DNA from 2 places in the Halomonas sp. IOP_31 genome. Region 1 is predicted to be linked to the other one. Evidence: predicted binding sites of a transcription regulator. Region 1 holds the regulator's gene; the other holds the start of a gene.
What was found. Region 1 encodes sigma-54, which starts transcription at its own class of promoters, with help from an activator protein. Its sites were predicted from a motif close to TGGCACNNNNNTTGCTNT; they were not measured.
Positions count from the first base shown of each region.

Region 2: speB (agmatinase) is a predicted target of sigma-54. The motif match lies at 1,227-1,244, and genes of this name have one in related genera.

Region 1 is NZ_JAIRBP010000011.1:56,605-62,896, reverse strand. It holds gene lptC (LPS export ABC transporter periplasmic protein LptC) at 1-566, shown strand, start outside; gene lptA (lipopolysaccharide transport periplasmic protein LptA) at 563-1,084, shown strand; gene lptB (LPS export ABC transporter ATP-binding protein) at 1,149-1,874, shown strand; gene K7I12_RS07925 (RNA polymerase factor sigma-54) at 2,046-3,464, shown strand; gene hpf (ribosome hibernation-promoting factor, HPF/YfiA family) at 3,653-3,961, shown strand; gene ptsN (PTS IIA-like nitrogen regulatory protein PtsN) at 3,971-4,468, shown strand; gene rapZ (RNase adapter RapZ) at 4,573-5,463, shown strand; gene K7I12_RS07905 (HPr family phosphocarrier protein) at 5,450-5,719, shown strand; gene mgtE (magnesium transporter) at 5,829-6,292, shown strand, end outside.
Region 2 is NZ_JAIRBP010000044.1:7,906-14,197, reverse strand. It holds gene K7I12_RS15990 (sigma-54 interaction domain-containing protein) at 1-1,102, opposite strand, end outside; gene speB (agmatinase) at 1,293-2,246, shown strand; gene K7I12_RS15980 (YjiH family protein) at 2,326-3,723, shown strand; partial or broken gene K7I12_RS15975 (thiamine pyrophosphate-binding protein) at 3,798-4,373, shown strand; partial or broken gene K7I12_RS15970 (MBL fold metallo-hydrolase) at 4,423-5,004, opposite strand; gene K7I12_RS15965 (amino acid ABC transporter permease) at 5,369-6,037, opposite strand; gene K7I12_RS15960 (amino acid ABC transporter ATP-binding protein) at 6,041-6,292, opposite strand, start outside.

The sequences.
Region 1 (6,292 bases):
TTTCACCCAAATGGTGGCTGGCACTCATCCTGCTCGCGCTGGGCGGACTCCTGGCGCTGATCGAGCAACGCAATATCCCGCTACCCGCTCCCCCTCCCACGGCCGAAAGCGGCGAACCCGACTACTATCTGGAAGACGCCAAGCTGACCCGCTTCGACGCAGCCGGCAACGCCTATCAGCGGCTCGCGACACCCCGCCTGACGCATACCCCGATTGATGACGTGACGCGCCTCGAATCCCCCGATGCCCGGCTCGTCGACGACCGCGGCCGGGTCTGGTTCGCCAGTGCCGACACGGGTAGGCTGGGGGCCAACGCCAATCCGCTCACGCTAAGCGGCAACGCCCAGCTCGAGGCGCCCGGCGAGGGCTGGCGAATCAACAGCGAGGTGCTGATCTACGATGCCGACGACAACCACGCCTGGAGCGAGAGCGACGCCGTACTGCGCAAATTCCAGCAGCGCGTGCGCGGCGATCGCTTCGACGCCTGGCTGAACACTGGACGCCTGCAGCTCAACGGCAACGTACGCGGCCATCACCCGACGATCGACGAGGATTCAGGAACATGATGCGTACCCTTTTCGCCGCCTTAACCCTGGCCGGCGCAGCGCTTCTCGCCGCGCCGGCCCTGGCGCTGGACAGCGATGCCGACCAGCCGATCAATATCGCCGCCGACCGCCTGGATCTCGATGACCGTGCCGGCACCGCCGTCTACACCGGTGACGTCGACATGCAGCAGGGCAGCATGCAACTGACCGCCCAGCGCGTCGAGATCAAACGCAACGACCAGGGCGAAGTGACCCAGGTCACCGCCATCGGCGACGCCGAGCGCGCCTATCTCGAACAGCGCCCGGCGCCCGACGACCCGCTGGTCAAGGGCTGGGGCGATACGATCATCTACTACGCCGGCGAGCGGCGCGTCGAGCTCGTCGGTCAGGCCGAGCTACGCCAGACCAGAGATACCTTCAGCGGTGCCTATGTCGAATATTTTCTCGACAACCGCCAGGTCCAGGCGCGCTCCCAGGCCCAGGGAGCCGAGAACGAGCGCGTGCGCATGAGCCTGACGCCGAAGTCCGCCGAACAATGACCCCGCCGATCGAGGCCAGGCTAGAGGCCAATCTAGAGGCCAATCTAGAGGAGAGTCCCGCGCGATGAAGACACTGTTCGCCAGGCATCTGGCCAAGAGCTACAAGAATCGCCGCGTGGTTCAGGACATCAGCCTATCGATCGGCCAGGGCAGTATCGTCGGCCTGCTCGGCCCCAACGGGGCTGGCAAGACGACCTCGTTCTACATGATCGTCGGCCTGGTACGCGCCGACGCCGGCGAGGTGGGCATCGACGACCAGGACCTCAGCCGGGCAGCAATGCATCACCGCGCCCGCGCCGGCATTGGCTACCTGCCTCAGGAAGCCTCGATCTTTCGCAAGCTGTCGGTCGCCGACAACATCATGGCGATCCTCGAGACGCGTCGCGACCTGGACAAGCCGGGACGCAAGCACCAGCTCGAACAGCTGCTCGAGGAATTTCATATCACCCATATTCGCGACAACATGGGCATGAGCCTGTCCGGTGGCGAGCGCCGGCGGGTAGAGATCGCCCGCTCGCTGGCCACCGAGCCGGCGTTCATCCTGCTCGACGAGCCTTTCGCCGGGGTCGATCCGATCTCGGTCGGCGAAATCAAGTCGATCATCCGCCAGCTGCGCGATCGCGGCATCGGCGTGTTGATCACCGACCATAACGTGCGCGAGACGCTGGATATCTGTGACAACGCCTACATCGTCGGCGACGGCCAGATCATCGCCGAGGGTAACGCCGAGGCGATCCTCGCCAGCCAGAAGGTCCGCGAGGTCTATCTGGGCAATGAATTCCGGCTCTGAGCGATTGTCATTGCCGGGCAGAATCGGCGCCTGCCAAACGCGTCGGCCCTGCGCAAGATAGCGCCAAGCGGTACCAGACAAATAGATGGCATGGTTATTGCTTTTAAACTTGCAAGAGCTCATCGGTCAGGATAACGTGTCGGAAATTCCGCCAGTGAAGTCACGCTTGTCATGGCAATGAAACCCACGCTGCAGCTTCGGGTCGGCACCCAGCTGACCATGACGCCTCAGCTGCAGCAGGCCATCCAGCTGCTGCAGCTATCGACACTGGATCTGCGCCAGGAGATCCAGCAGGCGCTGGAAGCCAATCCCATGCTCGAGATGGAGGACGACTACGGCGAAGCCGCCGTCGGCGAAGCCGCCGACGACGACTGGGCCAGCGACATCCCCGAGGAGCTCGCGCTGGACAGCGAGTGGTCGGACACCTACCAGGACCTGGCCCCCAGCGCGGGGCGCAGCGAAGACGGCCCCGATCTCGAGCGCAACGCCGCCGATCAGAGCCTGCAGGATCACCTTCGCTGGCAGCTCGACATGACCGGGCTCGACAGTCGCGAACATGCGATCGCCGACTGTCTCATCGATGCAGTCAACCTCGACGGCTATCTCGACGGTCAGCTCGACGAATTGACGGAAGGCCTGCGCAGCCAGGGGCTTTCCGGACTCAAGGCCGCCGAGGTCGAGCAGATTCTGCATCGTCTTCAACAGTTCGACCCCACCGGTGTATTCGCCCGCGACCTGCGCGAGTGTCTGCTGCTGCAACTGGCTACGCTGGCCGACGATACGCCGCTGCTGCCCCAGGCCAAGCGCCTGGTACGCCAGTTTCTCGACGCGCTGGCCAATGATGACCGCAAGTTGCTCAAGCGTCGGCTGCGTCTCGACGATGCCCAGCTCGATGCGGTGATCGCCCTGATCCGCGCCCTCGATCCACGCCCCGGCCAAGCCTTCGACGCCAGTGGCGAGGATTACGTGATCCCCGACCTGGTGGCTCGCCATACTCGCGAGGGCTGGCGTATCGAGCTCAATCCCGAGGCGCTACCGCGATTGCGCGTCCAGCCCGACTATGCCGCCTTGATCAAGCGCGCCGACAAGAGCGACGACAACACCTTCATGAAGCAGCACCTTCAGGAGGCGCGCTGGTTGATCAAGAGTCTGTCGAGTCGCAACGACACCCTGCTCAAGGTCGGTCGCGAGATCATGATCCGCCAGTTCGACTTCCTCGAGCGTGGCGAGGAGGCCATGAAACCGCTGGTGCTCGCCGACATCGCCCAGACCGTGGAGATGCACGAATCGACCATCTCGCGGGTCACCACACAGAAGTTCATTCATACCCCGCGCGGCGTCTTCGAACTCAAGTACTTCTTCTCGAGCCATGTCGGCGGCGGCAGCGAAGGCGATGCGCACTCCAGCACCGCGATACGCGCACGCCTGAAGAAGCTGATCGGCGACGAGCCGCCGCGCAAGCCACTTTCCGACAGCAAGCTGGTCGAGCTGCTCGCCGCCGATGGCATCGCGGTGGCGCGACGCACCGTCGCCAAGTATCGCGAAGCGCTGGGCATCCCCTCCTCCGGTGAACGCAGACGCCTCGCCTGAGGCTCCTTCAGACATATGCAGCTCTCTCCCCGGCACAAGGAAAGTGCCGCGCCCTATCGCATCGAAACGTCGATTCACATGTCTTCCCGCTCTCGACAAGCGACGTTTGCGGCCACCATCCCGCGAGGGGTTTGCTAAGCTGCAAAAAGGGTTACAATCGGCCATCACTCGTCGAAAAGGAACGTGCCATGCAAGCCAACATCACCGGCCATCACGTCGAACTGACGGATGCATTGCGTGACTACGTCAACGAAAAGTTGGCGCGGCTGGAACGCCACTACGACAACATCACCACCGTGCAGGTAACGCTCTCGATCGAGAAGGAACGCCATCAGGCGGCCTGCACGCTTCACGCAGCGGGTGCTGACTTGCATGCCGAAGCCGAGAACGGCGACATGTACGCCGCCATCGATGCCCTGGCCGACAAGCTCGACCGCCAACTCGTCAAACACAAGGAAAAGGCCCAGGCCCGCGCGCAAGGCGCCGGCGCCCGCTGACTCCCCATCATGTCACTGGAAACCATACTGCCCCCCGAACGCACTCTGTTTGCCGTGCCCGGGGGGAGCAAGAAGCGCGTGCTTGAGTTCTTCAGCACCTTCATCGCCCAGAACACCCCTAGCCTGGACAGCCAGGAGGTGTTCAGCCGGCTGATCGGTCGTGAACGGCTGGGGAGTACCGGCATCGGCAATGGCGTGGCCATTCCCCATGCGCGCAATCCCCATTGCAAGGCGCCAGTAGCCGGCTTTATCAAGCTACAGGAGCCGATCGATTTCGATGCAGTCGATGGCGAACCGGTCGACCTGCTGTTCGTGCTGCTGGTACCCGAAGAGGCCGACGACACCCACCTGGCGCTACTCGCCCAGGTCGCCGGCATCATGAACGACGCCGACACCCGCAACCGGCTGCGCCACAGTGCCAGCCAGCGTGAACTGCACGAAACGCTCATCGATGCCATCCATGCCCTCGATGGCGGCGCCGGTAGCGCGCCGCGGCAGGCCAGGTAGCCTGAAGGCTGCGCTTTAATTCGCCCCGGCCTATTCAATTCGGGTCTGGTATGCCCAGCGTCATACGACCGCCTCGTGACTCATCGTGACAAGGGAGCCGCCCCATGCAACTCGTGATCATCAGTGGCCGCTCCGGATCCGGCAAGTCGATCGCCCTCCAGGCACTCGAGGACCTGGGCTTCTATGCCATCGACAACCTGCCGGCGATGCTCCTCGATGCGCTGATCGATGAGCTCCAGCAGGCCGACAGCAAGCGCGCCAGCGTCGCGGTCAGCATTGATGCGCGCAACTTGCCCACGGCCCTCGAGCGCTTTCCCGCGCAGCTCGAGGCCGTGCGCCAGCGCGGCATCGATTGCCAGGTGGTCTATCTGACCGCCGAGGACAAGATCCTGCTCGAGCGCTACTCGGCGACCCGCCGCCGCCATCCGCTGACCCGTAATAGCCAGATGACCCTGGCCGAGGCGATCGAGTCCGAGGAGAAGGCACTGGCGGACATCCGGGATCTGGCCGACCTGGTGATGGATACCTCGCAGCTCTCGGTCCACGACCTGCGCGGACGCATCGCCGAGCAGGTCGCCCACCATACCAGCGAACAGCTCACGCTGACCTTCGAATCGTTCGGCTTCAAGCGCGGCGTGCCGCTCGATGCCGATACCGTCTTCGACGCCCGCTGCCTGCCCAATCCCTACTGGGATCCGCGGCTGCGCCCGTTCAATGGCCGAGATGCCGAGATCGTGACCTTTCTCGAGGATTATCCGGATGTCGGCGCCATGGCCGACGATATCCGCGACTGGCTCGAACGCTGGTTGCCCGCCTACCGCGCCAGCAACCGCAGTTATCTGACGGTGGCGATCGGCTGCACCGGCGGCCAGCATCGTTCAGTGTATCTGACCGAACGTCTGGCGCAGCACTTTACCGGCCGTTACCGGGTGCGAATTCGTCATCGGGAATTGGGCATCCACGCCGCCGTGGGAGCCGCCGATGCCACAGCGTGAGCTGACGCTGATCAACAAGCGCGGCCTGCATGCCCGTGCCGCGACCAGGCTGGTCCAGTGCTGTCAGGGTTACGACGCCAGCGTTACCGTTCATCATCAGGGTCGCAGCGGCGATGCCGCCAACATCATGTCGTTGCTGATGCTCGCCGCGCCCTGTGGCAGCCGGCTGACCATCAAAGCCGAGGGCCCGCAGGCCAGCCAGGCGCTCGATGCGCTCGAGGCGTTGCTCGCGGCACGTTTCGAAGAGGATCTGTAAGCGTCCATCGGCGAACGTGCGACCGCGCGACGGATCGTTGCCCTTCGAGCCCGGCCACGATGTTAGAATGACGCCGCCCACCGCGGGGCGATCAAGGACGCCGACTGCCATGAGCCAGAATCCAAGCCGACTACAGCCTCGCCTCGATCGGCTCAACGCAGCCTTGGAAAACGGCGCCCTGGATCAGGTCCGACGCATGCTCAACCGCGGCCTGGCACCGGTCGACGTGGCTCATCTGCTCGAATCGACCCCGCCGCGCGAGCGCGAGGTGCTCTGGGCACTGGTCGACCCCGAGTTGCAGGGCGACGTCCTGCAATATCTCAACGATGATATCCAGACGGTGTTTCTCAGCCGCATGGACACCCAGCAGCTGGTCTCGGCCACCGAGCGGCTCGACGTCGACGACCTGGCCGATCTGCTGCAGCGCCTGCCCAACACCGTCACTCTCGAAGTGCTGGCCTCGATGGAGGCGCAGGAACGCCAGCGTCTGGAGACCGTCCTCGCCTATCCCGAGGACACCGCCGGCGGGCTGATGAACACCGATGCGCTGACGATCCGCCCGGATATCACGCT
Region 2 (6,292 bases), on a different contig from region 1:
CGCGCACGTTGCCCGGCCAGTCGCGGCCCATCAGTTCCGGCCATACGCTCGGGTGCAGCACCTTGGACTGGCCGTAGCGCTGGTTGAGCCGCTCGAGCTGCAGTTCCGCCAGCCCGGGAATATCCTCGCGGCGCTCGCGCAGCGGCGGCAGGGTCACCGGAATGACGTTGAGCCGGTAGTACAAATCGAGGCGAAAGGCGCCGCTCTCGACCCGCGCGGCGAGATCCTGGTTCGAGGCCACCACCAGGCGGAAGTCGACCCGCCGCGAACGGGTGTCGCCGAGCCGGGTGACCTCGCCGTCCTGGATCACCTTGAGCAGCTTGCTCTGCATCGCCAGCGGCAGCTCGCCGATCTCGTCGAGAAACAGCGTGCCGCCGTCGGCCAGCTCCAGCATCCCGGCCTTGCCCTGGCGGGCCGCGCCGCTGAACGCCCCGGGCTGGTAGCCGAACATCTCGGACTCGAACAGCGCCTCGGGGATCGCCGCGCAATTGACGTCGATGAACGGCTTCTCGCGACGCGCGCTCCAGCAATGCAGCTGACGCGCGAAGGCGGTCTTGCCGACGCCCGATTCGCCGAGCATCAGCACCGTGGCGTCGCTGGGCGCGACCCGCTTGAGCAGCAGCGCCACCTCGCGCATCACCCCGCTGCGCACTTCCAGGCTGCCGAGTTCTAGATCCTCGTCCAGCGGCGGGGCTCCGCCACGCTTCAGGTGTTCGCTGAAGCGCCGCTGCAGCAGCGCGTATTCGTCCTGCAGCAGTTGCAGGTCGGTGAGATCCATCGAGCGCGAGACGATGCGCACCAGCACGCCGTCGAGGAATACCGGATGCGCCTCGGCGATCACCCGCCGGCCGCTGCCGGTGTGCTGCATCAATTGCGCCGGCTGGCGGGTGCGCATCACTTCCTGGGTCACCGACGGCGACAGCACGCCGCGCTCGACCAGTTGCTGAACGGTGCTCGCACACAGCTCCTCGCGCCCCAATCCATACACCGCCGCGCTGCCGGGGCTGACATTGCGAACCCGGCCCTCGGCATCGACGATGAAGAAATGCTCGTGAGCGGTCTCGACGATGGTCGAGAGCACCGCGCTGTCGATGTCGCTCATGTCGCTTCCCGAGATGTGATTCACTTTCGCATCAATGATACACGGATGAATCGCAAAGAGCCCCCAACGATTCATCGATGAATCACGGCGAGGATGCAGCCCGCCAACCACGCCGCCCAGGCGCTGGCATGGTTCATGCAAAGTACACACAACGTCAGTGATCGATAACAATGCCGCTTCAGGAGGCCGCATGGACAAGCCGAACCTCAACCAGCCGCTGGGCGGCAACGAGATGCCGCGTTTCGGCGGCCCGGCGACGATGCTGCGCCTGCCGACCCAGACCACGGCCGCCGGCCTGGACGCCGCCTTCATCGGCATCCCCATGGACATCGGCACCTCCAACCGCCCGGGCACCCGGCTCGGCCCGCGCCAGATCCGCGACGAATCGCGCATGCTGCGGCCCTACAACATGGCGACCCGCGCCGCGCCGTTCGACAGCCTGCAGGTGGCCGACATCGGCGACGTGCCGATCAATACCTTCAACCTGCCCAAGAACCTCGACATCATCAGTGGCTACTACGACGAGGTGCTCGCCCAGGGCTGCGTGCCGCTGACCCTGGGCGGCGACCACACCCTGACCTGGCCGGTCCTGCGCGCCATCGCCAACAAGCACGGCCCGGTGGGGCTGATCCACATCGACGCCCACGCCGACGTCAATGAGCACATGTTCGGCGAGGAGGTCGCCCACGGCTGCCCGTTCCGCCGCGCCCAGGAAGAGGGCCTGCTCGACAGCCAGCGGGTGGTGCAGATCGGCCTGCGCGGCACCGGCTACGCCGCCGATGATTTCGACTGGTGCCGCGACCAGGGCTTTCGCGTAGTGCCCGCCGAACAGTGCTGGTACCAGTCGCTGGCGCCGCTGATGGCCGAGGTCCGCGAGCAGATGGGCGACGGCCCGGTGTACATCTCGTTCGACATCGATGGCCTCGACCCGTCGGTGGCGCCGGGCACCGGTACCGTCGAGATGGGTGGCCTCACCGCCCAACAGGGGCTCGAGATCGTGCGCGGCGCCTGGGGCCTGAACGTGGTCGGCGGCGACCTGGTCGAGGTCTCGCCGCCCTACGACACCAGCGGCAATACCGCGCTGATGGGCGCCACCCTGCTCTATGAAATGCTCTGCGTGCTGCCGGGCGTCGAGCGCCGCTAATCCACGACGGCGTTGGTCGTGGCCGGCCGGCGCCGTTTTGATCCGCTTTGCTGATCGACAACAACAATGGGTAACCACCATGTCTTCCAATCAAGCCACGGCCGCAGGCCGTAACGACAGCAACGCGCCCGATGGCGGGCGCATCAAGCCGCGGGCGCTGATCAAGTTCCTGCTCCCCTCGCTGATCGGGATCGGCATGTTCCTGATCCCGTTTTCCACCGGCGACGGCATCAATATCGGCATGGGCATGCTCGCCGACGGGCTCAAGGCGCTGCTCGGCGCCGCGCTACCGGCGATCGCCGTGGCCGTGCTGTGCCTGTCGGTGATCCTGACCGCGCTGGTCAAGCTGACCCGGCCGGGCTGGGCCCGCGACGGCGCGGCCAACGAACTGTTCGACGTCGAGCCGCTGTGGTTCGCCATGCGCGTGCTGGGTGCCGCGTTCGCGCTGATGACCTATTTCCAGGTCGGACCGGGCTTCATCATCGCCGATTTCACCGGCGGCGTGATGCTCAACGACCTGGCGCCGGTGCTGCTGACGTTCTTCTTCTTCGCCGCTCTGCTGCTGCCGTTCCTGGTCGACTTCGGTTTCATGGAGTTCATCGGCAGCCTGGTGCGCAAGCCGTTCCGGCTGATCTTCGGCCTGCCGGGGCGCAGCGCCATCGACGCCACCGCCTCGTGGATGGGCTCCGGCACGGTGGGCGTGCTGATCACCACCCAGCAGTACGAGCAGGGCTATTATAACCGCCGCGAAGCGTCGGTGATCGCCACCAACTTCTCGATCGTGTCGATCGCCTTCGCGCTGCTGGTGACCAGCTTCATCGGCATCAATCAGCTGTTCGTGCAGTTCTACCTGACCGTGGTGGTCGCCGGATTGATCGCCGCCGTCGTGGTGCCGCGCCTGCCGCCGCTGTCGCGCAAGCCGAACAGCTATTACGAGCCGGTGGGCTGCCGACTCGAGGAGGAAAATACCCGCCGGGTGGGCGTGCTGCGCTTCAGCCTCGGTCAGGCCGTGGCACGCGCCGAAACGGCCCCGGGTCCGCGTGCCCTGGCGCGCAGCGCGATGCTCAACGTCGCCGACATCTTCCTCGGCCTGCTGCCGCTGGTGGTGGCGATCGGTACCGTGGCGCTGATCCTCGCCGAGTTTACGCCGCTGTTCACCTGGCTCTCCTACCCGATGGTGCCGGTGCTCGAGTGGCTGCGCATTCCCGAGGCCCAGGCCGCCGCCCCGGCGACCCTGGTGGGCTTCGCCGACATGTTCCTGCCGGCGGTGCTGGCCAAGGACATCGACAGCGAGCTGACGCGCTTCGTGATCGCCTGCCTGTCGCTGACCCAGTTGATCTACATGTCCGAGATCGGCGCGCTGCTGCTCAAATCCAAGATCCCGCTCAAGCTCTGGGAACTGGTAGCGATCTTCCTGCTGCGCACGGCGATCACCCTGCCGATCATAGCCTTCATCGCGCACACCTTCGTGTTCTGAAGCAAAGCGACGGGCTACGAGCCGCGAGCCGCGAGCCAAAAATGCTAACGAAGCCCGAAGCCAAAGGATAAACAATGACCTGCGCCGAACTGCTGATCCGCTTGCTGCGCGAACGCTACGCCGTCGATACCGTGTTCGGCATTCCCGACGTGCACACCGTCGAGCTGTATCGCGGCCTCGAGGATCAAGCGATACGCCACGTCACCCCGCGCCACGAGCAGGGCGCCGGGTTCATGGCCGACGGCTACGCCCGGACCAGCGGCAAGCCCGGCGTGTGCCTGATCATCACCGGCCCCGGGATGACCAACATCGCCACCGCGATGGGCCAGGCGCTGGCCGACTCGGTGCCCATGCTGGTGATCTCCAGCGTCAATCGCCGCGACACCCTGGGCCGCGGCCAGGGCCGGTTGCATGAACTGCCCAGCCAGCAGCAGCTGCTGGCCGGCGTGGCGCGATTCAGCCATACCCTGCTCGACCCCGCAGCGCTGCCCGAGGTGCTGGCGCGCGCCTTCGCGGTATTCTCCTCGGCACGCCCGGGGCCGGTGCATATCGAGATCCCCATCGACCTGTTCGCCGCGCCGGTCGCGCCGCCCGCGCAGTGGCCCGGCGCCCGGCTGTATCGTCCATCGCCCGACCCGGCCGGTCTAGCTCGTGGCCGATGTGAGTCAGATAGGCCATCGGAACCGAGAGCCGATCGATGATCTGCACGGCAAGCGCCGGGGTATTGTGGTTGCTGGGCTCACTGACGCGACTCGGGTAGCCGCAGTCCAGCACCACCACGTCCGGCTGCCATGTACGCAGGAAGCGCTCGGTCGCCCCGGGCAGGCCACAGGTGTCGGTCAGGTAGGCCAGCCGCCCTCCCCCATCATCCAGGCAGTAGCCCAGCGTCGGCTTACTGTGGTTGAGCGGCACCGGCGTCACCGTCAGCGACGGGAGCGACAAGGGCTTGAAGGGCTTGAGAGGCACCTGGAAGTCGAGCACACCGGGATGACGATAGAGGTCGGCACATCCCTGGGGGTCCTTGGGGCCATAGACAGGGATCGACTCGCCACACCCCCAGCGCAGATGTAGAAGCCCCTGCACGTGGTCGGGGTGGTAGTGGGTGAGCAGAATGGCGTCAGGGCGATGTCGCTGGCAGCGCTCGGCCAGGTCCATCTCTCCGGCATCCAGCAGGTAGCGATGTCCGTCGACCTCGACCTCGGCGCTGCAGGGCCCGCGTCGAGCGCTGGCAATCACACGCGCCCGGACACACGCAGGGCAGTCACAGCCGAAGCAAGGCACCTGGGCGCTGTCGCCGGTGCCGGTGAAGCGAAACTTCACGCCATGACCTCCCCGTCGACCAGCCGCTCCAAGGCCACCAGCATGCCATCCAATGGCCCACCATTGGAGGTCGTAAAGTAGAATTTTGGGCAGCAGGCAAGGCCTACGATCCAGCTCCAGCTCCAGCTCCAGCTCCAGCTCCAGCTCCAGCTAAATTCATCATAACCAACATTATGTGGGAATTTGGGCACTGACCTTTGATAAATAATAAAAAACCCGAACCTAACTGGCATTACCAGCTGGTCCGGATTTTTCAGTTTTAACGGACCGAAGTGGCCGCAAATTTATCACCAAGCACTGGCTGAAACAAAACTTCTATTAAAAACTAGATATTTGTCACACCAGGAACGTAGGTACGCCGTTCAAGAAGGCCAAGCAGACTCGCGACGGCTGAGGTTAGAACAAGGTAAATAATTCCCGCCCACAGGAAAACCAGGAAGAAATCTAATGTGCGCGAGCCGACATCCGAGGCAATGGAGGTAATTTCCACAACACCGATAGTATAGGCGATTGAAGTAAACTTCAGCTCGATGATTGCCTCATTCGACCATTGCGGAATTACACGTCTCAATGCCTGAGGGAGCATGATATGGCGAATTGCTTGCCATTGGGTCATGCCACATGCCCGCGCGGCTACTAGCTGCCCTTTGGGAACGGAGAGTACCGAGCCGCGGAAGTATTCCGCCTGATAGGCGGCACTATTCAAGGTGATTGCGATCACCGCCGCAGTGAAAGCATCAAAGACAATTCCGACATGCGGCAAGCCCAAGTAAATGAAAAACATCTGCACCAACATAGGCGTGCCACGAAACAGTTCCACATAGCAAGTACTAAGCCAGTAGAAGAGCCGGTTTCCATAGACCCTGGCCCAACAAAGCACCAGCCCCAGAAAGAAACCCAAGGTAATGGCTATCACCCATAGTGCCAAGGTCACCGGGACCCCCTTGAGAAGCTCAGGCAACCACTCGATACCAAACTCGATAAACTCTCTCATGGATCACCCATGCTCCGCGATGACATTGAGAAACGCCTTGGTGCGCTCATTGGCAGCAGAATTGAAGAGAACATCGGGCGTGCCCTGTTCGACGATGTGCCCCTTCTCCATAAAGATGATCTCGTCAGCAGCCTGGCGCGCAAAGCTCATCTCATGCGTCACCACGACCATGGTCATTCCCTCGGCAGCGAGCTGTTGCATGACCCTGACCACCTCCCCGGTCAGCTCGGGATCCAGAGCAGAGGTCGGCTCATC